DNA from 3 places in the Paraburkholderia denitrificans genome. Region 2 is predicted to be linked to each of the others. Evidence: predicted binding sites of a transcription regulator. Region 2 holds the regulator's gene; each other region holds the start of a gene.
What was found. Region 2 encodes HrcA, which represses chaperone genes, less so after heat shock. Its sites were predicted from a motif close to TTAGCACTCNNNNNNNNNGAGTGCTAA; they were not measured.
Positions count from the first base shown of each region.

Region 1: the regulator HrcA is predicted to act here: its motif matches at 1,346-1,372, upstream of rpoH (RNA polymerase sigma factor RpoH).
Region 3: the regulator HrcA is predicted to act here: its motif matches at 3,063-3,089, upstream of groES (co-chaperone GroES).

Region 1 covers NZ_JBHSMP010000013.1:559,782-567,520, forward strand. Annotated here, with positions in the region: gene nagE (N-acetylglucosamine-specific PTS transporter subunit IIBC) at 1-251, shown strand, start outside; gene rpoH (RNA polymerase sigma factor RpoH) at 351-1,292, opposite strand; gene ACFPTO_RS12050 (nuclear transport factor 2 family protein) at 1,886-2,269, shown strand; gene leuA (2-isopropylmalate synthase) at 2,521-4,167, opposite strand; gene ybiB (DNA-binding protein YbiB) at 4,756-5,718, opposite strand; gene ACFPTO_RS12065 (fumarylacetoacetate hydrolase family protein) at 5,961-6,659, shown strand; gene maiA (maleylacetoacetate isomerase) at 6,720-7,367, shown strand; gene ftsY (signal recognition particle-docking protein FtsY) at 7,481-7,739, opposite strand, start outside.
Region 2 covers NZ_JBHSMP010000017.1:46,903-54,641, forward strand. Annotated here, with positions in the region: gene ACFPTO_RS14765 (YhdP family phospholipid transporter) at 1-13, opposite strand, end outside; gene glnE (bifunctional [glutamate--ammonia ligase]-adenylyl-L-tyrosine phosphorylase/[glutamate--ammonia-ligase] adenylyltransferase) at 337-3,123, shown strand; gene recN (DNA repair protein RecN) at 3,214-4,908, opposite strand; gene ACFPTO_RS14780 (NAD kinase) at 4,967-5,878, opposite strand; gene hrcA (heat-inducible transcriptional repressor HrcA) at 6,154-7,173, shown strand; gene hemH (ferrochelatase) at 7,318-7,739, shown strand, end outside.
Region 3 covers NZ_JBHSMP010000017.1:159,373-167,111, forward strand. Annotated here, with positions in the region: gene ACFPTO_RS15300 (hypothetical protein) at 1-83, opposite strand, end outside; partial or broken gene ACFPTO_RS15305 (NUDIX domain-containing protein) at 444-930, opposite strand; gene ACFPTO_RS15310 (hypothetical protein) at 1,234-1,365, opposite strand; gene ACFPTO_RS15315 (nucleotidyltransferase family protein) at 1,923-2,213, shown strand; gene groES (co-chaperone GroES) at 3,167-3,457, shown strand; gene groL (chaperonin GroEL) at 3,502-5,142, shown strand; gene ACFPTO_RS15330 (branched-chain amino acid ABC transporter substrate-binding protein) at 5,246-6,397, opposite strand; gene ACFPTO_RS15335 (4-hydroxyproline epimerase) at 6,815-7,739, shown strand, end outside.

The DNA.
Region 1 (7,739 bases), on a different contig from region 2:
GCGCAGGACAGGGGCCGCTCGATCCGGATCCGGCCGGGTTGCTTGACGCGCTGGGCGGTGCGGTGAACATCACGTCGATCGACGCTGTGGCAGTGACGCGTCTGCGCGTGACGGTGCACGATGCCTCGGCGGTCGATCGCCAGCAGCTCGATGCGCTCGATGTCGTGTGGGTTTCGGACAACACGCTGCACATTGTCGTTGGCCGTGCTGCATCGCGCTACGCGCAAATGCTCGCGCCGCAACCGGCTTGATCGACGGAAACAACTAAAAAGCCCCGCCTCCTGAGAGGACGGGGCTTTTTACTGCGCCTCGCGGCCCGCGTAAGCGGGCAAACGCAGCGGGCAAGCGGATCAGTTGTACTCGGCGAGCGTCGTGCGCATCTTCTTCATCGCGCTTGCTTCAATCTGGCGGATTCGCTCCGCCGAGACGCCGAACTCGTCGGCCAGTTCGTGCAGCGTCGAGCCGCCGGAGCCGTCGTCGGAGACGTTGAGCCAGCGCGCCTCGATGATGCGGCGGCTGCGTGCATCGAGCGCTTCCAGCGCGCTCGTGATGCCATCCGACTGCAGGCGGTCGCGCTGACGCGCGGCCAGCACGGCGGTCGGCTCGCTGTGCGAGTCCGCGAGCCAGGCGATGGGGGCGAAGGATTCCTCGCCGTCGTCGGACTGGCCTTCGAGCGCAATGTCGGCACCCGACAGCCGCGTTTCCATCTCGACGACTTCCTCGCGCTTCACGTTCAGTTCCTGCGCCAGGCCATCGATTTCCTCCGGCGTGAACGACTGCAGGCCCTGCTTGTGGCTGCGCAAGTTGAAGAACAGCTTGCGCTGCGCCTTGGTTGTGGCGACCTTCACCATGCGCCAGTTACGCAGGATGTATTCGTGGATCTCGGCCTTGATCCAGTGCATGGCGTACGACACGAGGCGGACGTTCTGCTCCGGGTCAAAGCGCTTCACCGCCTTCATCAGGCCGATGTTGCCTTCCTGGATCAGGTCGGCGTGCGGCAGGCCGTAGCCGAGATAATTGCGCGCAATCGACACGACGAGGCGCAGGTGCGACAGCACGAGGCGCCGTGCGCCTTCGAGACTGTTCTGCTCGCGATATTCGGTCGCGAACTGGCGCTCCTCTTGCGGCGTCAACATCGGGATCCGGTTGACGGCCTGGATGTACGCGTCGATGTTGCCCAGCTGGCCGGGCAGCATCGATTGATTCGCGAGCGCCAGCGCGCCTGACCGCGCCGCCTTGGCCGGCGTCGGGCTCAGCGTACCAGGAAGGGTCATTGTCAGTGCGTTGCTCACGTAGTGAACTCCTCTATATCTGCAAAAGTCGGACTGCGACTCCACGGTGGATGTTAGCACTCTGATCCACCGAGTGCTAACCCTTGGAGTCTGTAGTGGATTGAATGTTCTGTAATAACTATCGAGATTATATTTCGATAGATTTCTGCTTGAGCCACGCCGGGCGGGGCTGACAGCCCGCGTGGGTCGCTCGTGCAGGATCGCGTCGAGTAAACCCTCTAGTCGTGAGCACGAAGGCCCACAGAATGGAACTGAAGCAGGGTTGGCTTGCAGATGCCCCGCCACCGGGGCTGCGGCCAAGCCGGGTGAAGCGCGGGCGAAGTGCCGAACGTCGATATACCAGGCATAGACATCGCACCGGCCGGGAAGTGCTGCGCTGCGACGATCAGGCGCGTCGGCCGACCGGCCGTTTCGGGTGTCGTTCAGAGGGCCAGATTCGTCGCGTGAGTGCTATGCGCGCTGAATCACGCGGTAATTCGATTGCACATATCCACGCGTCAAATCCTGGTATAAATTTCAGCCAGGCGCGTGCGGTACATCTTCGGCGCAGGTTCGTGGCATTGGCCCGGACTCGTGCGCAAGGGGCTTGAGCAATGGCTGCAAAAGTAATCGATGCGATTCGCGGGCTGGAGCGCGAGCGGTTTCGTGCGATGGTGGACGGCGACGGCACGTCGCTCGCCGAACTGCTATCGGACAACGTGATCTACGTGCACACGAACGGCAAACGCGAAACCAAGCAGCAGTTCATTGATGCCATCACGGCAGGCCGCCGCCGCTACCGGCAAATCGAGATCCAGTCGCAGGACGTGCTGCCCGTGGGGCGCGAAACCTGCGTCGTCTCGGGCCGCGCGCTGGTCGAAATGGAGGCCAACAACGGCGCGCTGCTGTTTCCGATTGCCTATACGGCCATCCAGACCCAGGAAGACGGCCGCTGGCGTCTGCTCGCCTGGCAGGCAACGCGTTGCGCGCTCGAATGAGATCGGTGGATCTCTTCTTCCGGGGCGTCTTCTGAACGCTCCGGGCTCGCGCCAGCAGCCTGTCTGACCGCCGGCGCCCAACGGCGCTGCCTGCTGCTTCTCGTCTTTCAGAATTTCCGTTGCCGAATTCCTGCCGCTCAATCCCAGCGGCTGAATGTCTTCCGCTGAACGCCTTCACCCGATCCGCGCCGCTGGACCGTGCCGTGCGGCGCGGTTGCCTTCGAGGTTTTCTCGGCAGTTGCACCGTTACCTCAAGCCGCGGCGCGACGGTCGATCTGCGGCCACGACGCGCGATTCACGCTGCTCACAACGGCTTCGATTGCCGCGTGCGTTGCGTCCTCGGCGATGGCCACGCCGTGGCGGATCCCTTGCGATCCCACGCGGCATCCGACGAACACCGCCGTGCAGCCAACGGATGTGCGTGCGGTTTCGAACGACATGAGCTCGACGTCTTCACCCGAAGCCGCCGCAATCGCGGCCACGACGGCCCGTGCGTGCGCGTCGAGACTGCTGGCCGACGCAGGCGCCCCGATATCGCAGCCCTCCCAGCGCACGCGTCCCGCGCCTGTGTGCGTGGCCGGACCGCGCGTCTTGAAGTACTCGCGCGCGAAGAGCGCACAGATTGCGTCGCCTGTGATTTCTTCGCCGAACGTGTCCGCGAGCGTCTGCACCGCATGGCTGAACTCGATCTGCACGCGGCGCGGCGGCGTGAAGCCCATACCGCGCTCGAGCAGCCAGGTCGCGCCGCCTTTTCCGGACTGGCTGTTCACGCGGATCACGGCGTCGTAGCTGCGCCCGAGGTCGGCGGGATCGATCGGGAGATAGGGCACTTCCCAGACCGCGTCGGGACGCTGCTGCGCGAAGCCCTTGCGAATCGCATCCTGATGCGAGCCCGAGAACGCCGTGAACACGAGGTCGCCCGCATACGGATGGCGCGGATGCACCGGCATCTGATTGCAGCGCTCGACCACCCGACGCACCGCGTCGATATCGGAGAAATCAAGGCCCGGATCGATCCCCTGCGTGTAGAGGTTCAGCGCGAGCGTCACGAGGTCGACGTTGCCGGTGCGCTCGCCGTTGCCGAACAGACAGCCTTCGATGCGGTCCGCACCCGCGAGCAGCGCCATTTCGGCGGCGGCCACCGCCGTGCCGCGATCGTTGTGCGGATGCACGGAGAGCACGATGCTGTCGCGGTACGCGAGGTTGCGGTCCATCCATTCGATCTGGTCGGCAAAAACGTTCGGCATCGCCGCTTCGACCGTCGCCGGAAGGTTCACGATCATCTTGTGATCGCGCGTCGGACGCCAGGTTTGCGCGACGGCGTCGCACACTTCGCGCGCGAACGTCAGCTCGGTCATGCTGAACGTTTCGGGCGAGTACTCGTAGGTCCAGTGCGTCTGAGGGCGCGCATCGGCGTATTCGCGGATGATGCGCGTGCCTTCCACGGCGAGTGCTTTCGTTTCGTCCTTCGACTGGCCGAAAACGATCTTGCGAAACGACGGGCAGATTGCGTTGTAGAGGTGCACGATCGCGCGCGGCGCGCCTTCGAGCGCCTCGAACGTGCGGGCGATCAGCGCTTCGCGCGACTGCACGAGCACTTCGATCGTCACGTCGTCGGGGATGCGCTTTTCCTCGATCAGCTTGCGCACGAAATCGAAGTCGGTCTGCGATGCCGACGGAAAGCCGACTTCGATTTCCTTGAAACCGATCGCCACCAGCATGTCGAAAAATTCGGTCTTCTGCTCGATGCTCATCGGCTCGATCAGCGACTGGTTGCCGTCGCGCAGATCGGTGCTCATCCAGACCGGCGCGCGTTCGATGGTGCGGGTGGGCCATCGGCGGCCATTGATGCGGAAGGCGGGAAACGGGCGGTACTTCTCGGCAGGGTTACGCAACATGGCGAGCCTCGTTCGATTTGTCGTCTGCGAAGGTGGCCGGCAGCGGGCGGCTGGCGGGCGGCTGGCGAAGCACGGTGCGCGAAACTTCGAGCGAGCGGGCGATAGCGGCGCATGCAAACACGGCAGCGGCGGTGGCCGAGCCGGAAGCAAACGTGACGGAAGCCCATGCAACGCGCATTTTGACCCTCGCTGACCCTCGCGATTCGTCCGAACGGTAGACGGACGAATGCAGGCGACAAACAGGTTGTAAAAGGAACTACGGTTTGGAGGTACTGCTGAAACTGCTTGGGAGGACTGCGCTACCGAAGAGGTGGTCGCGCAGCGCTATGCCTGGCTTACGCTAGACGTAGCGATAGGGCCGCTAGGCGGCCGGAGGTAATTCGGAGGGAGTTCTGGAAGGAACGCATCTGCACAATGTAAGGCAGGCTGGACGCGCGTGTCAACGAGGAATTTTGAGTTAGCGCGTTTTCGGATGCGCCGGGCAGATGCAGCAGATGCGGCAGGATGCGCGCAGAAGCACGCCGATGGTGCATTCTGCGGCGATGGCGGGCGCGCGTCATGTGGTGCGCCTTGCTTCGCCCGCCTTGCTCAGCGTTTCGCGATGCGCCGGATCGTCTCGACCTGGCGTGCAAGCGCGTGCGGCACAGGCGCATCGCCGCGCAGCACCGCTTCGATCCATGCGGCCGTGGTGGGCGCATCGCGGCCTTCGGGGAGTTCGATGTCGGGCGTATCGGGCGACGAATGCTCCGGCTCGATCAGCGTTTCGCAAATGCCGTCGTGCAGCCAGTCGACCTGCACCTGGCGGCGCGTATCGGCGACTGCTTCGCCTTCCGTGCCGCGCGCGAGCAATGCGCCTCCCGCGGCGGCATCCGGATGTGCTGCAAACAGTGCGCGCATGCTCTCGCGGTACGACGGGTGCGTGTAGTTCACGAGCCGCAGGCCGGGTTGCGCGAAAGGCTGCAGAAGCTTGACGAGCGTGTGCGTCGAGTTGCGTACGCCCATGCGGCGGCGCAGCGCGAGCAGGCGCGCGAGCTTCGGCGCGAGCGCTTCGATTGATGCGAACGCGACGCGGCGCTCTTCGAGCCGATGTTCGATATCGGCGTGATCGCGCGCCTCGGGCAGATTCAGCGCCGTGAAGATTTCGGCGCTCGTGACCCGGCCCGGATCGCTGCTCACGCCGTGAACCAGTACCGGCACGCCTTCGCGCGCGAGCAGCAACGCAAGCAGCGGCACGAGGTTCGGCTGCTTACGCGCGCCGTTGTAGCTCGGGATCGAGACCGCGCGATAGTCGCCCGCCGGGGACGCGAGCGGCGCGAACGAAGCGTGCGCGGCAGCCAGCATCGCAGCGAGTTCGTCGGAGGATTCGCCTTTTAGCCGGTACGCGAGCAGCACCGCGCCGAGTTCGAGATCGGGTACGCGGCCGTCGAGCATCGCGGCGTAGAGCGCATGCGTGTCTTCCGGCGACAGCGCGCGCGCGCCGTTCGGCCCACGGCCGATCTCCTTGATGAAGCGGGCGCAGGAAAAAGTGTCGGGGGCGTCGGGGGCATTCATGGGGAGCGGAATTCCTGGGTGCCGGTACGCGTGCGGTGCGCGGTGTTTATCGCGGTGTTTTTCGCTGTGGTCATTGCAGCGGTCATCGCAGCGGTCATGAAAGGGCGGATGCGCAAAGTATCGCATGAGGTGCGCAAACGATGCCTGGCGCCAACGCGCCATCCCACGGTCACGCAGTACCAGCGACGGGCGTTACACTGCCTGCACTGACCGCGCTGACTTTCACGCATTGGGAGAACTTCATGACGTACGCTTTTGAGCCGGCACCGCCGGTATCGGTGCCGGTTGCAGGAAGCGACCAGCGTTTTCCGGTGCGCCGCATCTACTGCGTCGGACGCAACTACGAAGCGCACGCGCGCGAGATGGGCCACGATCCGGATCGCGAGCCGCCGTTCTTCTTCTCGAAGCCTGCCGACGCGATTCTCTATGTCGCCCCCGGCGCGACCGCCGAATTCCCGTATCCCCCGCAGTCGAAGAACGTCCACTTCGAGATGGAACTCGTCGCGGCGATTGGCAAGGGCGGAAAGGATATTCCCGTTGCGCGCGCACTCGAACATGTCTGGGGCTACGCGCTCGGCCTCGACATGACGCGCCGTGACCTGCAAGCCGAAGCGAAGAAGCTTGGCCGCCCTTGGGACACCGCCAAGGGCTTCGACCATTCGGCGCCGATCGGCCCCATCCATCCGGTTACGCAAGTCGGCCAGGTCGCACGCGGCGCAATCTGGCTATCGGTCAACGGTGAGGAAAAGCAGCGCGCGGACGTCTCGCAGCTGATCTGGCCGGTGGCCGACACCATTGCGTTTTTGTCGACGCTCGTCGAGCTGAAGGCCGGCGATCTGATCTACACGGGCACGCCCGAGGGCGTCGGCGCGGTGGTGAAGGGCGATCTGATGCGCGGCGGCGTCGAGGGGCTCGGCGAGTTCGCCGTGCGCGTGGTCTGAAGCGCGCATAAGGTCGCACTTCGGCAATGATTCGCGCTTCTGAACGGGAGTGAGACGAACATGAAGCTCTACAGCTATTTCCGCAGCTCGGCTGCATACCGTGTGCGCATCGCGCTGAATCTGAAGGGCCTGCCGTACGAGTACGTGCCGGTGCATCTCCTGCGCGACGGCGGCGAGCAACTGAAACCGGCCTACCGGCAGATCAACGCGGACGGCATCGTCCCGACGCTGATCGACGACGAACAGCACGCCATCCAGCAGTCGCTCGCGATCATCGAGTATCTGGACGAGACGCACCCCGAGCCGCCGCTGCTGCCGAAGCTGCCCGTCGACCGCGCCCACGTGCGCGCGCTGGCGCTTCAGGTGGCGTGCGAGATTCATCCGTTGAACAACCTGCGCGTGCTGAAGTATTTGAAGCACACGCTCCGCGTCGATGGCGCCGCGAAGGATGCGTGGTACCGCCACTGGATCGAGTCGGGGTTCGAGACGCTGGAGCGGCGTCTGGCGAACGATCCGCGCACGGGCAAGCTCTGTTACGGCGATACGCCGACGCTCGCCGATCTGTGTCTCGTGCCGCAGGTGTTCAACGCGAACCGCTTCGATATCGAGACGTCGTGCTATGCGACGATCCAGCGCATTTACGATTACGCGTCACAACTCGATGCGTTCGCACGTGCCGCGCCGGGCGTGCAGCCGGACGCTGAGTGAGCGAGGTGCGGCGAGGCGCCGCGCCAGTGAGCGGCGGGCAAGGAAAAAGGGCGTCGTTCTTCGGAACGACGCCCTTTATTTGGGTGCTGCGCCTGGTTGCGTTTCGATTGCGCCTAGTTGCCGAGCAGCGCGTCGGTGAATTCTTCGGCGTTGAACGGCTGCAGATCCTCGACCTTCTCGCCCACGCCGATGAAATAGACCGGCACCGGACGCTGACGCGCGATGGCCGCGAGGATGCCGCCCTTCGCCGTGCCGTCGAGCTTCGTGACGATGAGACCGGTCAGGCCGAGCGCATCGTCGAACGCCTTCACCTGCGCGAGCCCGTTCTGGCCCGTGTTCGCATCGATCACGAGCAGCACTTCGTGCGGCGCG
Region 2 (7,739 bases):
TTCGCTCGGACATGCTGCTGCGGGTGCGGTATGGTAGCGTTGCGTTCTAACCACGAAATGTATCACAAGGGGCAGTCGCGCCGACCATCCGGAGATGCCTGGAGACCGGTATCGCGACTTGTTTGCAGTCTTGCAGGCGGTCTTGCCAGCACGCTTGCAGACGCGCACTTGCGCCGGGTTTTGCGGCTCGCGTCGATGAGCCGCGCCATCGGGCCGTGCGCCTGCACCGCGCGCGCCGCTGCCGCGCTCTTATCGAGCGTCTGCGATATCGAGCGTCAGCGCGCCCCGGCGAGACCTGACCGAGCCCCGAGCAAGCCCCCACCGAGCCAAGCATCCATGACCGACACGCCCCTTCTCAGTGCCAGCTATTCCCGTTACGCGGCGCGCGCGTACGCGGCCCGTCCCGGACTCGCGGAGCAGGTCGCGTCGCTCGCCGCCGAACCGCTTGCGCGCGAGCGCATCGTCGCGCGGCTCGATGCGCTTTGTGCGCAGGCGGGAGGCGGGTCCGGCGCGCCGCTCACCGACGACCAATTGAAGAAAGCGCTGCGCCAGTTGCGCGTCGAGGTGATCTGCGCCGTGATGGAGCGCGACCTCGGGCGCATGGCCGACGTCGGCGAAGTCACCGGCACGATGACCGATCTGGCCGAAGTCGCGATCCAGCGCGCGCTCGCGGTCGTCAGCGCCGACCTCGAAACGCTTTTCGGCGAGCCGCGCGGGCCGAACGGCGAGCGTCTCACGCTCGGCGTGGTCGGCATGGGCAAGCTCGGCGGGCGCGAGCTGAACGTTTCGTCGGATATCGATCTCATCTTCGTCTACGAGGACGACGGCGAGACCACGGGCGGCGAGCGCTCGCCCATCGCGACGCAGGACTTCTTCACCCGCGTGGGCAAGCGCCTGATCGGCGCGCTCAGCGACGTGACGGCCGACGGCTTCGTCTTTCGCGTCGACATGCGGCTGCGGCCGAACGGCGATTCGGGGCCGCTCGTGTGCAGCCTCGGCATGCTCGAAGAGTATTTCTACGTGCAGGGCCGCGAGTGGGAGCGCTACGCGTGGATCAAGGGGCGAATCGTCTCGGAGGAAGAGAGCGAGAGCGCGCTGCGCCTCGTCTCGCAACTCGAAGCGCTCGTGAAGCCGTTCGTCTACCGGCGCTATCTCGACTTCGGCGTGATCGGCGCGATCCGCTCGCTGCATGCGCAGATCCGCCAGGAAGCGCAGCGCCGCGCGCGTATGCGTCCCGACAAGGCCGACGACATCAAGCTCGGGCGCGGCGGCATCCGCGAGATCGAGTTCAGCGCCCAGGTGTTCCAGTTGATTCGCGGCGGCCAGGACGCGGGCTTTCGCGTGCGGCCGACGCTGGCCGTGCTCGGCTACGCGGCGGCGCGCGGGCTGATCGCCCCGGAAGTCTGCACGGATCTCACGCGGGCGTACAACTTCCTGCGCGAACTGGAGCACCGGCTGCAATACCGCGACGACGCGCAAACGCACGCCATGCCGGTCGATCCGGCCGAGCGCGCGGCACTCGCGGGCGTGATGGGCTCGAGCGACTACGCGGCGCTGATGGAGACGCTCAACGCGTATCGCGACACGGTGGAGCGCCAGTTCGACCAGATCTTTGCCGACAAGCTGAACGGCGAGAACGGACGCGCCGAGGACAGCGCGGCCGCCTGGGTGTGGAGCAGCGTGCTGGCCGAGGACGGCGCCGACGACGAACTGCTCGAACGCCTGAACGAGCTTGGCATCGACGACGCCGCGCCGCTGCTGGTGCGGCTGCGCGGGCTGTGGAGATCGTCGCGTTATGCCGGGCTGCCGGAGAAGAGCCGCGAGCGCTTCGACACCGTGGCGCAGCGCGCGCTCGAAGCCGCGCGCACGCTGGAGCCGCGCGCGCGGCGCGGCGACACGCTCGCGCGCATGTTCGACCTGCTCGATTCGGTGGGCCGGCGCGGCGCTTATCTGGCGCTCCTCACCGAATACCCGGACGCGCTGAGCCGCGTGCTCAAGGTGCTCGGCGCGTCGCGCTGGGCGGCGGGTTATCTGATCCGCCATCCGCAACTGCTCGACGAACTGCTCGACGACGAAGCGATCGCGACGCCGTTCGACTGGCCCGAGTTCTCGCGCCAGTTGCGCGCGCGGCTCGCCGCGGCCGCCGACGTCGAGCAGCAGATGGACCTCCTGCGCCACGCGCACCAGGCCGAAGTGTTCCGCATCCTGTTGAACGACCTGGCGGGGCGGCTTTCGGTGGAGCACATGAGCGACCGGCTCTCCGAACTCGCCGATGCCGTGCTCGACGTGACCATCGAAACGGTCTGGCAGCAGTTCTCGAAGCGTCACTGCGACGTGCCGCGTTTTGCGGCGATCGCGTATGGGAAGCTGGGCGGCAAGGAACTCGGCTATGCCTCGGATCTCGACCTGATCTTCCTCTACGACGACCAGGACGAGCGCGCCTCGGAGATTTACGCCATGTTCGCGCGCCGCCTGATTTCGTGGCTGACCACGGCGACGGGCGCGGGCACGCTGTTCGACGTCGATCTGCGCCTGCGCCCGAACGGCGAATCGGGGCTGCTCGTCACCGATCTGGACGCGTTCCGCCGCTACCAGTTGCGCGAGGGCGACGCGGCGAACACGGCGTGGGTGTGGGAACACCAGGCGCTCACGCGTGCGCGCTTTTCGGCAGGCGATGCGGCAATCGGCCAGGCGTTCGAGGCGATTCGCGTGCAGGTGCTCACCACGCCGCGCGATGCGGCGCCGCTCGCGAAAGAGATCGTCGAGATGCGTCAGCGCGTGGGGGACGGCCATCCGAACCGCACCGAACTCTTCGACCTGAAGCACGACCGCGGCGGCATGGTCGACATCGAGTTTCTCGTGCAGTACTGGGTGCTGCTGCACGCTGCTCAGGACGCCGAACTGATCCGCAACACGGGCAATATCGCGCTGCTGCGCGAGGTGTCGCGCTTCGGGCTGATGAGCGAGGAAGAGGCCGATACGATCGGCTCGGCGTACCGGCTCTATCGCAAGCTGCAGCACCAGTTGCGGCTCGACGGCATGGAGGTGGCGCGCGTCGAGCCGGAGCGCGTGGAGGGCGAGCGCCATGCGGTGCTCGCGTTGTGGAAGCGGGTTTTTGGCTAGTGTGGTCGACTGCTTTCGACGCAACTGCAGTCGACCACGGCTGACGCGGCGTGCGTTGGCGCCGCAATGGAGCCCAACGCTCGCAAACGCTTACGCCGCGAGCATTTCCTTGGCGTGACGCCGTGTCGTGGCGGTGATTTCGAGCCCGCCGAGCATGCGCGCAACTTCCTCGACGCGCCCGGGCTTGTCGAGCGGCGTGACGAGCGAGAGCGTGCCGCCGTTGCCGTCGCCGGACTTCGAGACCTGGAAGTGGTGATCGCCGCGCGCGGCCACTTGCGGCAGGTGCGTGACGCACAGCACCTGACGCTCGCGCCCGAGCTGATGGAGGAGCCGTCCGACCACTTCCGCGACGCCACCGCCGATGCCGGTGTCGACTTCGTCGAAGATCAGCGTCGGCGTGAGGCTCGCGGCGCTCGCGATCACGGCGAGTGCGAGACTGATCCGCGCGAGTTCGCCGCCCGAGGCGATCTTGGCGAGCGGCCGCAGCGGCACACCCGCGTGGCCGGCAACGCGAAATTCGATCTGCTCCAGACCGTGCGCGCCGCCGCCCGCGCTGCGCGTGCCGTCGGCGGCATGCGCCGCATTGGTGATTGGCACGAGCGCGACTTCGAAACTGCCGCCCGCCATCGAGAGTTCCTGCATGCCTTGCGTGACCGCTGCACCGAGCGCGTGCGCGGCGTGCGCGCGCGCCTTCGATAACTGCTTCGCTTCGATCAGGTACGCCTCGTGGGCGCGATCCGCTGCCGCGCGCAGGCCGTCGAGGTCGGCGGCGGCGTCGAGCGTCGCGAGTTGCGCGCGCCGCGCGGCGTGTTCCTCGGGCAGCGTCTCGGCCTGGAGCCGGAACTTGCGCGCCGCCGAGTGGAGCGCTTCAAGACGCTTTTCCACCTGCGCGAGCCGGTCCGGGTCGAGTTCGAGCCGCTGCGCGTAGTGCGAGAGCGAGTAGGCGGCTTCCTGCAACTGGATCGCCGCCGGTTCGAGCGCGGCGAGCGCGTCGCCGAGCGCCGGGTCGATCTCCGCGAGATCGCGCAGCTTCGAGACGACCGAGTTCAGGTGCGAGATCATCGCCTCGTCCGACTCGGAGAGCGCGCCGAGCGCGCCCTGGACGCCGTCGATCAGATTGGCCGAATGCGAGAGCCGCCGATGCTCGGCGTTGACTTCCTCCCACTCGCCCGGCTGCGGCGCGAGCTTGTCGAGTTCCGCGAGCTGCCAGGCGAGCCGTTCGCGTTCGAGCTGCAGTTCGCGGTCGCGCGACTGCGCGGTTTCGACGGCCTGGCGCGCGTCGCGCGCGGTGCGCCACGCGCGCATGACGGCGGCGGCGAGGTCGGTGAGTCCCGCGTGCGTATCGAAGAGTTCGCGTTGCGCGTCGGGACGCATCAGCAACTGGTGCGCGTGCTGGCCGTGGATGTCCACGAGCATCTCGCCCACTTCACGCAACTGCGTGAGCGTGGCCGGCGTGCCGTTGATGAACGCCCGCGAGCGTCCGCCGCTGTCCACCACGCGCCGCAGCATCACGATGTCGTCGCCGTCGGGGCTCGCGAGCGCGTGCTCGTCGAGCCAGGCGGCGACCTGCGGCGGCGCGTCGAATTCGGCGGTGATGTCGGCGCGCGTCTCGCCCGTGCGCACGACGCCCGCGTCGGCGCGCTCGCCGAGCGTGAGCGCAAGCGCATCGATCAGGATGGATTTGCCCGCGCCGGTCTCGCCGGAAAAGACGGAAAAGCCGTTGTCGAATTCGAGGTCGAGCGCCGCGACGATCACGAAGTCGCGAATCGAGAGATGGCGGAGCATGGGTGCGCTGGATTCCGGCTGCTGGCGGTGTGAGTGGGTTGGGCGGATTGTCGGGCGCTCAGTCTTCGGCGTCGTCCTGCAGTGACGGATGTTCGTTCCAGTGGAGCTTTTTGCGCAGCGTCGCGTAATAGCTGTAGCCGACCGGATGCAGGAACGGCACGATGTGGCGCGAGCGGCGCACCTCGATCACGTCGCCGAGTTCGAGCGCCGTGAACGATTGCATGTCGAAATTCACGTTGACGTCGCGGCCCGCGACGATCTGGATGCTGACCTTGCAGTCGTCGGGCAGCACGATCGGGCGGTTCGAGAGCGCGTGCGGTGCGATCGGCACGAGCACGATGCCGCGCAGCGTCGGATGCAGGATCGGCCCCTGCGACGAGAGCGCGTAGGCGGTCGAGCCCGTGGGCGTGGCGACGATCAGGCCGTCCGAGCGCTGGTTGTACATGAAGCGCCCGTCGACGTTGACGCGCAGTTCCGCCATGCCCGAGAAGCCGCTGCGGTTCACGACGACGTCGTTGAACGCGAGCGCGTGGTAGATCGGTTCGCCGTCGCGCGTGATACGCGACTCCAGCAGCGCGCGCTCCTCGCGTTCGTAGTGACCGGCGAGCAGCTGCGGCACGATTTCCTGCATGTCCGAGAACGGAATGTCGGTGATGAAGCCGAGCCGCCCGTGGTTGATGCCGATGAGCGGCGTGTGGAACGGCGCGAGCTGGCGGCCGATGCCGAGCATCGTGCCGTCGCCGCCCAGCACGACGGCGACGTCCGCGCGCGCGCCGATCTCGGCGGGCTGGAGCGCCGGGTAACCGCTTGCGCCGATCTCGGCGGCCGTCTGGGCTTCGAATACCACCTCGGATCCAAGCTTCGCGATGGTCTGTGCGAGCGCGATCAGCGGCTCGCCGATGCCCTGCGTGTTGCTGCGGCCGACGAGCGCAACGGTCTTGAACTGGTTGTGAATCTTCTGGGTCTGCATGGCGGCATTACACCATAGTCAGGTTACGAAAAGAACATGGCGGCGCGGGTGTCGGACCCGTGTCAGCCCCGGTGGCAGCCCCGGTGGCAGCCCCGGGGCGGGTGCGCCAGGGGCTTGCAGGCAGCGGCGCCTCGCGGATTTCCCGATGAAATCGGTGACGCCCTGATGACAGCGCTGCACGCCGCTGCACAGACGTCGCGCGGGCGACATGCCGGGGCGGGCGCCGCCGGGCGCGCACTCGCCGTCGGAGCGCCATTAGGCTAAAATTTTCCGTCATGCTAGATCCTCGCGCACAAACCCTCCTCAAGACGCTGATCGAGCGCTACATCGCCGAAGGCCAGCCGGTCGGTTCGCGCACGCTTTCGCGCTACTCGGGCCTGGAGTTGAGCCCGGCGACGATCCGCAACGTCATGTCGGATCTGGAGGAGCTGGGGCTGGTGTCGAGCCCGCACACGTCGGCGGGGCGCGTGCCCACGCCGCGCGGCTACCGTTTGTTCGTGGACACGATGCTCACCGTCGAGCACGCCGCCGACGACGAGGCCGTCACCCGCGCGGTCAAGACGACGCTGCGGCCGGGCGAGCCGCAGAAGGTGGTGGCCGCCGCCGCGAGCGTGCTTTCGAATCTTTCGCAGTTTGCGGGCGTCGTGCTGACGCCGCGGCGCAGCCACATATTCAAGCAGGTCGAGTTCATGCGCCTGTCCGACAAGCGCATCCTGCTCATCATCGTGACGCCCGAAGGCGACGTGCAGAACCGCATCATGGCGACGCAGCGCGACTTCACGCCGTCCGAGCTCATCGAAGCCTCGAATTACATCAACGCACATTTCGCGGGCCTCTCGTTCGACGAAGTACGCCAGCGCCTGCGCGAGGAAATCAACGCGCTGCGCGGCGACATGACCACGCTCATGCACGCGGCGGTGACGGCGAGCACCGACATCACCGACACCGGCGAGACCGTGCTGATCTCGGGCGAGCGCAACCTGCTCGAAGTGGCCGACCTGTCCTCGGACATGGCGCGGCTGCGCAAGCTCTTCGACGTGTTCGACCAGAAAACGAGCCTGCTGCAGCTGCTCGACGTGTCGAGCCACGCGCAGGGCGTGCAGATCTTCATTGGCGGCGAGTCGAACCTCGTGCCGATCGAGGAAATGAGCGTCGTCACCGCGCCGTACGAGGTGAACGGCAAGATCGTGGGCACGCTCGGCGTGATCGGCCCGACGCGCATGGCGTATAACCGCGTGATTCCCATTGTCGACATTACCGCGCGCCTCCTTTCGCTCACGCTCAGCCAGAACTGAGCACGTATTCATCATCCGGCAAGCGCGCGCCGCGCGCCATTGGCCGAATGGCCGGGTGGGCGGGTGGGCGGGCACGACCCGGCCGCTATAATGTTTGCTTTGTGCAACTGTTGCTGCGCTCGCGCGCGGCGCAACTGATCGCCTATGCGTTTCGATCTGGAACGGCCGCTGCAGTCCGCGCTCGCGCATCGTGTCGCGGTGCTGCTCATCAATCTGGGCACGCCCGACGCGCCCACGCCGCGCGCCGTGCGCCGCTACCTGGTGCAGTTCCTGTCCGATCCGCGTGTGGTCGAAATTCCCGCGCCCGTCTGGCAGGTCATCCTGCGCACGATGATCCTGCCGTTTCGCAGCAGTGCGTCGGCGAAGAAATACGCCACCATCTGGACGCCCGAGGGCTCGCCGCTGCGCGTTCACACGCAGAAGCAGACCGACGGCTTGCGCCATCTGCTGCACGCGAACGACTACCCGGTGATCGTCGATCACGCGATGCGCTACGGCGCGCCGGATATCCCCGCGATCCTGAACCAGCTCAAGCTCGCAGGCGCGGAGCGCATCCTGCTCGTACC
Region 3 (7,739 bases), 110 kb from region 2:
ACGCCCACGGAGCCGCCCGCCAGATGCAGCAAAACAAGCGTGAATATCGCGATGCCTGCGCAGAACACGGCGTGCTGACTCACGTTGCGGGACGTCGCGAAAGAACGAAGCCGATTGGTGCTGCGGCGCTCGTGCGTCGCGGTTCGCGTCGCATCCTTGCCGGAAGGTGCTATGTTGTCGGGAATCTTCGCTGTCATCGTCTGGCAACGGCAGTGGACTGCCTTTGTAATGGAAGTGCGACTACGCACCCGGCATCGTCCGAGTCTTACGATGCGTGAAAGACGTGACGTCCGGTTTGGAACTATCGGCGGATCGGATGGCGGCGGCCGGCAGACCCGCTCATTTAGCCAGGAACAATGCCGCGTCCGTGTCGATTTTCATGCAAAAAGAAATTATACCCGATGGGTGTCGGGCCTCTGCGATGCGGCCAGCGCATCGACGCTCTACGCGCCGAGCCGTCCGTTCAGATACGCCGCGACCGGTCTGGTCAGCGCGATGCCGCGCAATTCTTCCGGCGATGCGAGCTGCGCGGCGACGATCTCGCGATGATCGATGCGCAATTCCGGAATGGCGTCGAGATGAAGATCGAAGAAATGCACCTGATCCTGGCGCCCGTCCCAGTCGCCGCGCACGCTGCCGACCGCGCGCAACGGATACGACGCCAGACCGATCCCCTTGTCCAATTCCCGCTGCGCCGCCGCGTCTGGCGATTCGCTGGCGTTGAGGCTGCCGCAGGGAAAGCTCCATTCCGACCGGTACGACGACTTCACCAGCAACAGCGCGCGCTACATAAATCGCGACGAGCGCGCCTTCGTGATGCGGCCGCCGAAGGCTCCGCCACGCGCGCGCGAGCGGAAAGCCCAGGCGAAGCACCGCGCGCCAGACGGCGTCAATGACGATGGTCGCTCCGCTGCGCTCACGATTCGGCACGAGCTTGCTCCTTTGTCTGCATGTTCGGTGGATGTTCCGGCGCGCCGCGCTCACGTGCGGCAAAGTAAACTTCGACGTGACTGACGCTGGCCTTATTCATCAACTAGTCTTACGGCGAGTTCTGGTTTCGCGAGGAATGAACGAGAGAATAGTCGTCGGCCATCGGCACGATAAGATCGAACTGCCTAACGAGTTCACTGGCCTGTAGCTCCAAAAAAAAAGAAACCCTTGCACGAGGACTACGCCAAGTCCGGCCTCCGCGTCAATTACGAGCACCAGGAACATCTTTTTAGCATTGTCCCTTCATGCTTTGACATCGTGAAAGTCCGCTGTGGACAGCCACCGCCGCCACGCATCCGGGCGCGATGACAACGCGTCGAGAACGCCGGGCCAGTCGAGCGCCGACTGGATCTGCTGCGCGGAGATGATCTGCATGTTTGCCGTTCCTGCTGTTTTGGCCAGATGTCCCCAAGCGTGTAGCCCGCGGCATCGCGACGAGCCCCTTGGTACGCTCGTCCAGGACCAGAAACGCGGCCTGCTCCGACGGCAACGGCGGGGCGGAGATTGCATCCATTCATGCGGCCAATGGCGCTTCATCGGGGATTCGAGCTTCGTCCTTTTCAGCCGGGGCGTGATCCTGCCGGGCCGGGGGCGGGGTCAAATGTTGTCGAGCAATTGAAAACGCGCAAATCTGCAAGCCCGGCGCCAGATGGCGTGGAAGACCGGTTCAGCCGGTTTGCCAGCGTTTTCTGTAGTGACTTCGATGACCGTTGTGCCCTGGAAGCTGCCATTGACGGCCGCTCGTGACGAACGGCTCAGGCCGGGTCGCGATGTGCCGGCCGTGGGCGTCGAGCATCGGCTATTCGAGCCAGTCGCATACATGTGGCTTGAGGGGGAGGCTGCTGGCCGCAACGGTCGGTTCGCCGGATGGCTGACTATGATCAGCCATATACTCTGCGCTATTGGTACAAAGCAACCAGCGATCTATACCCGTGAAACCATCTGTCGCGCTGAACGCGCATCGAGCTGATATCCGCAGGATCGTTGCGGCCAATAAGGCCACGAATCCGGGCGTGTTTGGATCGGTTGCTCGTGGCGAGGACGAAGACGGGAGTGACTTGGACGTCTTGGTCGACGTACTACCGGGCGCGACACTGTTCGATCTGGGCGGTATCCAGTTTGAACTGCAGGAACTGTTGGGGGTGCAGGTCGACTTGTTGACGCCGGGTGATATTTCCGCGACGTTCAGAGGCCAGGTGCTGGCCGAGGCAGTGCCTGTATAAGGCTGGGTCAACTACCAATAGTCCGCGAAGGTTCCTGCCGACGCTCGCGTTCGTCGTCGTCGATTGTCATAGCTCGTTCCCTGTAAAGCACACGCGCTAGCCTCTCCGCACATAGTGCAGCATTTGACTCACGATAATGGATATCACATGGGCATCTGCCGTGGCGCAGTTTGTCGGCGCAACCCGCGGGCCATCCCACTGATAATTTTTTCGTAGTCATAGGAGGAAGTCGAGGTCGAACCGCTTGGCGAACCCTTCGATGAAGAAGTGCCCGTGCAACACCGCAGATACCAGGAAATTCTGGACTTCCAGTTCCCGGTCCTCAATGGTTGACGAAGGGCCGGCGGGACCGCCATGAGTTCTTGATTGTCCGCAAAGGTGACTGCCCGCTTTATGGTCGACCACTGCGCGACGCGGTCGGCAGTGCTAGATCCTGAAGCGAGCCGGCCTGCGACAGGTCGGGCGCGCTTGGCCGAGACGATCTTCTCTGTGCCGCGTTCCTGGTGATTGAGCGCGTCCCCTCAAGCGCAACGCTGGAGGCCAACGGAATGGTCGGCAGGGCTGTCACGCTCTTCGGCTCGGGGATTTCCCTAGGACCGCTACAGACGCCGCAGCACGCTGAAATCTGTGTCGCAGGCTTTTCCAGCCTATAAGGCAGCGCCGTTGGTTTGCGAAGTGGGGCGTTGGCAAATGTTTGTTTTTGTTGGGGAAAATTGTGTTGTGCGCCGTTTTTACAGGTGACGAATAGTTCCAACTTAAGTGAATGGAGTTCCAGATTGGGTGAATCTCAACCGTCCCGAAGGCAACTCCCGCCCCCGTTCTTGAATTTGTCATTCCTCGTCCATATAATTAGCACTCGTCGCACGAGAGTGCTAACAATTTTCTGGTGGGCCTTGCCCGCCAGGTGTTCTTGAGTGTCTTCAAGTCCCAATCAAGAGAGAGAGGATCTATCCATGAACCTTCGTCCTTTGCATGATCGCGTGATCGTCAAGCGCCTGGATCAAGAAACCAAGACCGCTTCGGGCATCGTGATCCCGGACGCAGCGGCGGAAAAGCCGGATCAAGGCGAAGTCCTGGCCATCGGCCCGGGCAAGCGCGACGACAAGGGCGCACTGATCGCCCTCGACGTGAAGGTCGGCGACCGCGTTCTGTTCGGCAAGTACGCTGGTCAGACCGTCAAGGTCGACGGCCAGGAACTGCTGGTGATGCGCGAAGAAGACATCATGGCTGTGGTGAACCGGTAAGTTCATTGCACCGCACACTATTCGAGAATTCAAGGAGTTAGAAGATGGCAGCTAAAGACGTCGTGTTCGGCGATTCCGCCCGTTCCAAGATGGTTGAAGGCGTGAACATTCTCGCCAACGCAGTGAAGGTCACGCTGGGTCCGAAGGGCCGCAATGTGGTGCTCGAGCGCTCGTTCGGCGGCCCGACGGTCACCAAGGACGGTGTCTCGGTCGCGAAGGAAATCGAGCTGAAGGACAAGCTCCAGAACATGGGCGCGCAGATGGTCAAGGAAGTCGCTTCCAAGACCAGCGACAACGCCGGTGACGGCACCACGACCGCCACGGTGCTGGCCCAGTCGATCGTCCGCGAAGGCATGAAGTACGTCGCCTCGGGCATGAACCCGATGGACCTGAAGCGCGGCATCGACAAGGCCGTCGCAGCAGCGATCGAAGAACTGCGCAAGATCAGCAAGCCCTGCACGACCAACAAGGAAATCGCGCAAGTCGGCTCGATCTCGGCGAACAGCGATTCGTCGATCGGCGACCGCATCGCTGAAGCGATGGACAAGGTCGGCAAGGAAGGCGTCATCACCGTCGAAGACGGCAAGTCGCTGCAAGACGAGCTGGAAGTCGTCGAAGGCATGCAGTTCGACCGCGGCTACCTCTCGCCGTACTTCATCAACAACCCGGACAAGCAAGTCGCCGTTCTGGAAAACCCGTTCGTGCTGCTGCACGACAAGAAGGTCTCGAACATCCGTGATCTCCTGCCGGTTCTGGAACAAGTCGCGAAGGCTGGCCGTCCGCTGCTGATCATCGCTGAAGACGTCGAAGGCGAAGCGCTCGCAACGCTCGTCGTCAACAACATCCGCGGCATCCTGAAGACCGTCGCCGTCAAGGCTCCGGGCTTCGGCGACCGTCGCAAGGCGATGCTGGAAGACATCGCGATCCTGACCGGCGGTCAGGTCGTTGCGGAAGAAACCGGTCTCACGCTCGAAAAGGCAACGCTGCAAGAACTGGGTCAAGCCAAGCGCATCGAAGTGGGCAAGGAAAACACGACGATCATCGACGGCGCTGGCGAAGCCGCAAGCATCGAAGCACGCGTGAAGCAGATCCGCACGCAGATCGAAGAAGCGACCTCGGACTACGACCGCGAAAAGCTGCAAGAGCGCGTGGCGAAGCTGGCTGGCGGCGTGGCAGTGATCAAGGTCGGCGCTGCGACCGAAGTCGAAATGAAGGAAAAGAAGGCACGCGTCGAAGACGCGCTGCACGCCACCCGCGCTGCCGTTGAAGAAGGCATCGTCCCCGGCGGCGGCGTTGCGCTGATCCGCGCTCGCACGGCAGTTTCGGGCCTGAAGGGCGCCAACGCCGATCAGGACGCCGGTATCAAGATCGTCCTGCGCGCAATGGAAGAGCCGCTGCGCCAGATCGTCACGAACGGCGGCGAAGAAGCCAGCGTCGTGGTCGCGGCAGTCGCTGCTGGCAACGGCAACTACGGCTACAACGCAGCGACCGGCGAGTACGGCGACCTGGTTGAAGCCGGCGTGGTCGACCCGACGAAGGTCACGCGCACCGCGCTGCAAAACGCAGCTTCGGTTGCTGGCCTGCTGCTGACGACGGACGCAGCCGTCGCGGAAGTGCCGAAGGAAGATGCTCCGATGCCTGGCGGCATGCCGGGCGGCATGGGCGGCATGGGTATGGACATGTAATTTCGGCTTAGCCGGCATTACATAAAAATGCGGGGGATGCGCCGTAAGGCGCATCCCCCGCATTGCATTCAAGCACTGCATTCAAGCAGTATCTGATCTCGCCTTACTTCGTGCCCACCGTCTGCAACGGCACCCACTTGCCGTCGGTGACCTTGTACACGGTCACGCCGCCATACTTCAGGTCGCCGTACTGGTCATAGGAGAGCTCGCTGGTCGTGACGCCCTTCATGTTCGTCGCCTTCAGCGCCGTGATGAACACATGCGGATCGGTCGAGTTGGCCTTCTTCATTGCGTTGAAAACGGCCATCGTGCCGTCGTAAGCATACGGCGCATACAGTTCCACCGGCTGGTTGAAGCGCGCCTTGTAGTGCTCCGCAAACGCCTTGCCGCCCGGCATCTGGGACAGCGGGGCACCCTCCGATGCGGCCAGCGTGCCTTCGCTCGCGTCGCCCGCGACCTTGATCAGATTGTCGGACTGGAGCATGTCGGGGCCGAGCAGCGGCGACTTGATCGCCAGCGAACGCATCTGCTTGAGCATGGGCGCGGCCTGGGTGTCGGCGCCGCCGTAGAACACCGCATCGACGTTCGCCGCCTTGATCTTCGTGAGAATCGAGCGGAAGTCGACGGCCTTGTCGGTCGTGTATTCCTGATCGACGATCGTTGCGCCCGCAGCCTTCGCGGCCTTGGTGAACTCCTCGGCCACGCCCTGACCGTAGGCCGTGCGGTCGTCGACGATCGCGAGGCGCTTGAACTTCAGACCCTTCACGGCGTAGTCGCCGAGCACGCTGCCCAACTGGGTGTCCGAGGTCAGCAGGCGAAACGTGGTGGGCAGGCCGAGGCGCGTGTAGGTCGGGGCCGTCGCCATCGCAATTTCGGGGATGCCCGCCTTCGCGTAGATCGGCGCGGCCGGGATGCTCGTGCCCGAGTTGTAGTGGCCGATGACGGCGACGACGCCGTCGTCGACGAGCTTTTGCGCCACCGTCGTGCCCGTGCGCGGATCGGCCTGGTCGTCCTGGGCGTCGAGCACGAAGTGCACGGGCTTGCCGCCGATGACCGGGTTCGTGGCGTTCATGTCATCGATCGCGAGTTGCACGCCGCTGCGGAAGTCTGCGCCGTAGTGAGCCTGGCCGCCGGTGAGCGGTGCGGCAAAACCGATCTGGACATTAACCGGCGACGCGGCAAACGCACTCGGCGCGCTCGTCAGGGTTGCCCCCAGGATCATCGCGGCGGATAGGGGTGTCAGACGAAAGTTCATTGATTTGGACTCCTCGTTCCTCGTTATATGGGGCGGTGCCAGTGTCTGCACCCTCAATGGCCTTATGGGCGCTCAAGTCCAGTGCTCCGGATCTAGCGGTGATGGGCTAGCTCAATATACGAATCCAGAAGTTGCCGAGTCTTGGGGAAAATAAACAGCGGCGATGCAGAAATCGGCATAGTCGCGAAGCCGCGCTCACGGGCTCACCAACTGGCCTTTCTGGCTACTCGGGTAATCCCGGCAGGGCTGTGCTTACCGGCACCACGTGACACCACCTGGCACCACTGATTTCGCTGCCGGCCGCAAAAGCGGCTGCCCGAGCGGTCGGCAGATCGTCCGGGCACTATGCCGAAATCATCAGCGGAGCAGGTGTGTTCGGCCAAGACGGCAAAATCGTTGCCGCTTACGATTACCGCCATGAAAACACTCTCTCACATCGACGTCATCGATTCGCATACCGGTGGCGAACCCACCCGCCTCGTGATCTCGGGCGGCCCCGATCTCGGCCACGGCCCGCTTGCCGAACGCCTCGAAATCTTCCGCCGCGACTTCGACCACGTGCGCGCCGCCATCGTCAACGAGCCGCGCGGTTCGGACGTGATGGTCGGCGCGCTCCTGTGCGAGCCGCATGATCCGACCTGCTCGGCGGGCGTGATCTTTTTCAACAACGTCGGCTTTCTCGGCATGTGTGGTCACGGCACGATCGGCCTGATCGTTTCGCTCGCGCATCTCGGGCGTATCGCGCCCGGCGTTCACCGGGTCGAGACGCCCGTGGGCGTCGTCGAGGCCGAACTGCATGCCGATGCCAGCGTGACCGTGCGCAACGTGCCCGCGTATCGCTACCGCGCGGGCGTGCCGCTCGATGTGCCCGGCCACGGGCGCGTGCATGGCGACATCGCGTGGGGCGGCAACTGGTTCTTCCTGGTCGCCGATCACGGGTTGCAGCTCACGTTTGCCAACATCGAAACGTTGACCGACGCGGCCTGGGCGATGCGGCGCGCGCTGGAGGCGAACGGCATCACCGGCGCGGACGGCGCGCTGATCGATCACGTCGAGCTGTTCGCCGAACCCGATCGCGCCGGTATCGACAGCCGCAACTTCGTGCTGTGTCCCGGCAAGGCGTATGACCGTTCGCCCTGCGGAACCGGGACGAGCGCGAAGATCGCGTGCCTGGCCGCCGACGGCAAGCTCGCGCCGGGCGCGTCGTGGCATCAGGCCAGCATCATCGGCAGCGTGTTCGAGGCGGGTTATGCACTGGAGCCGGGTCTGCCCGCGGGCTACGTGCGTCCGAGCGTGCGAGGCACGGCGCATGTGAACGCCGAGGCGCGTCTGCTGTTCTCCG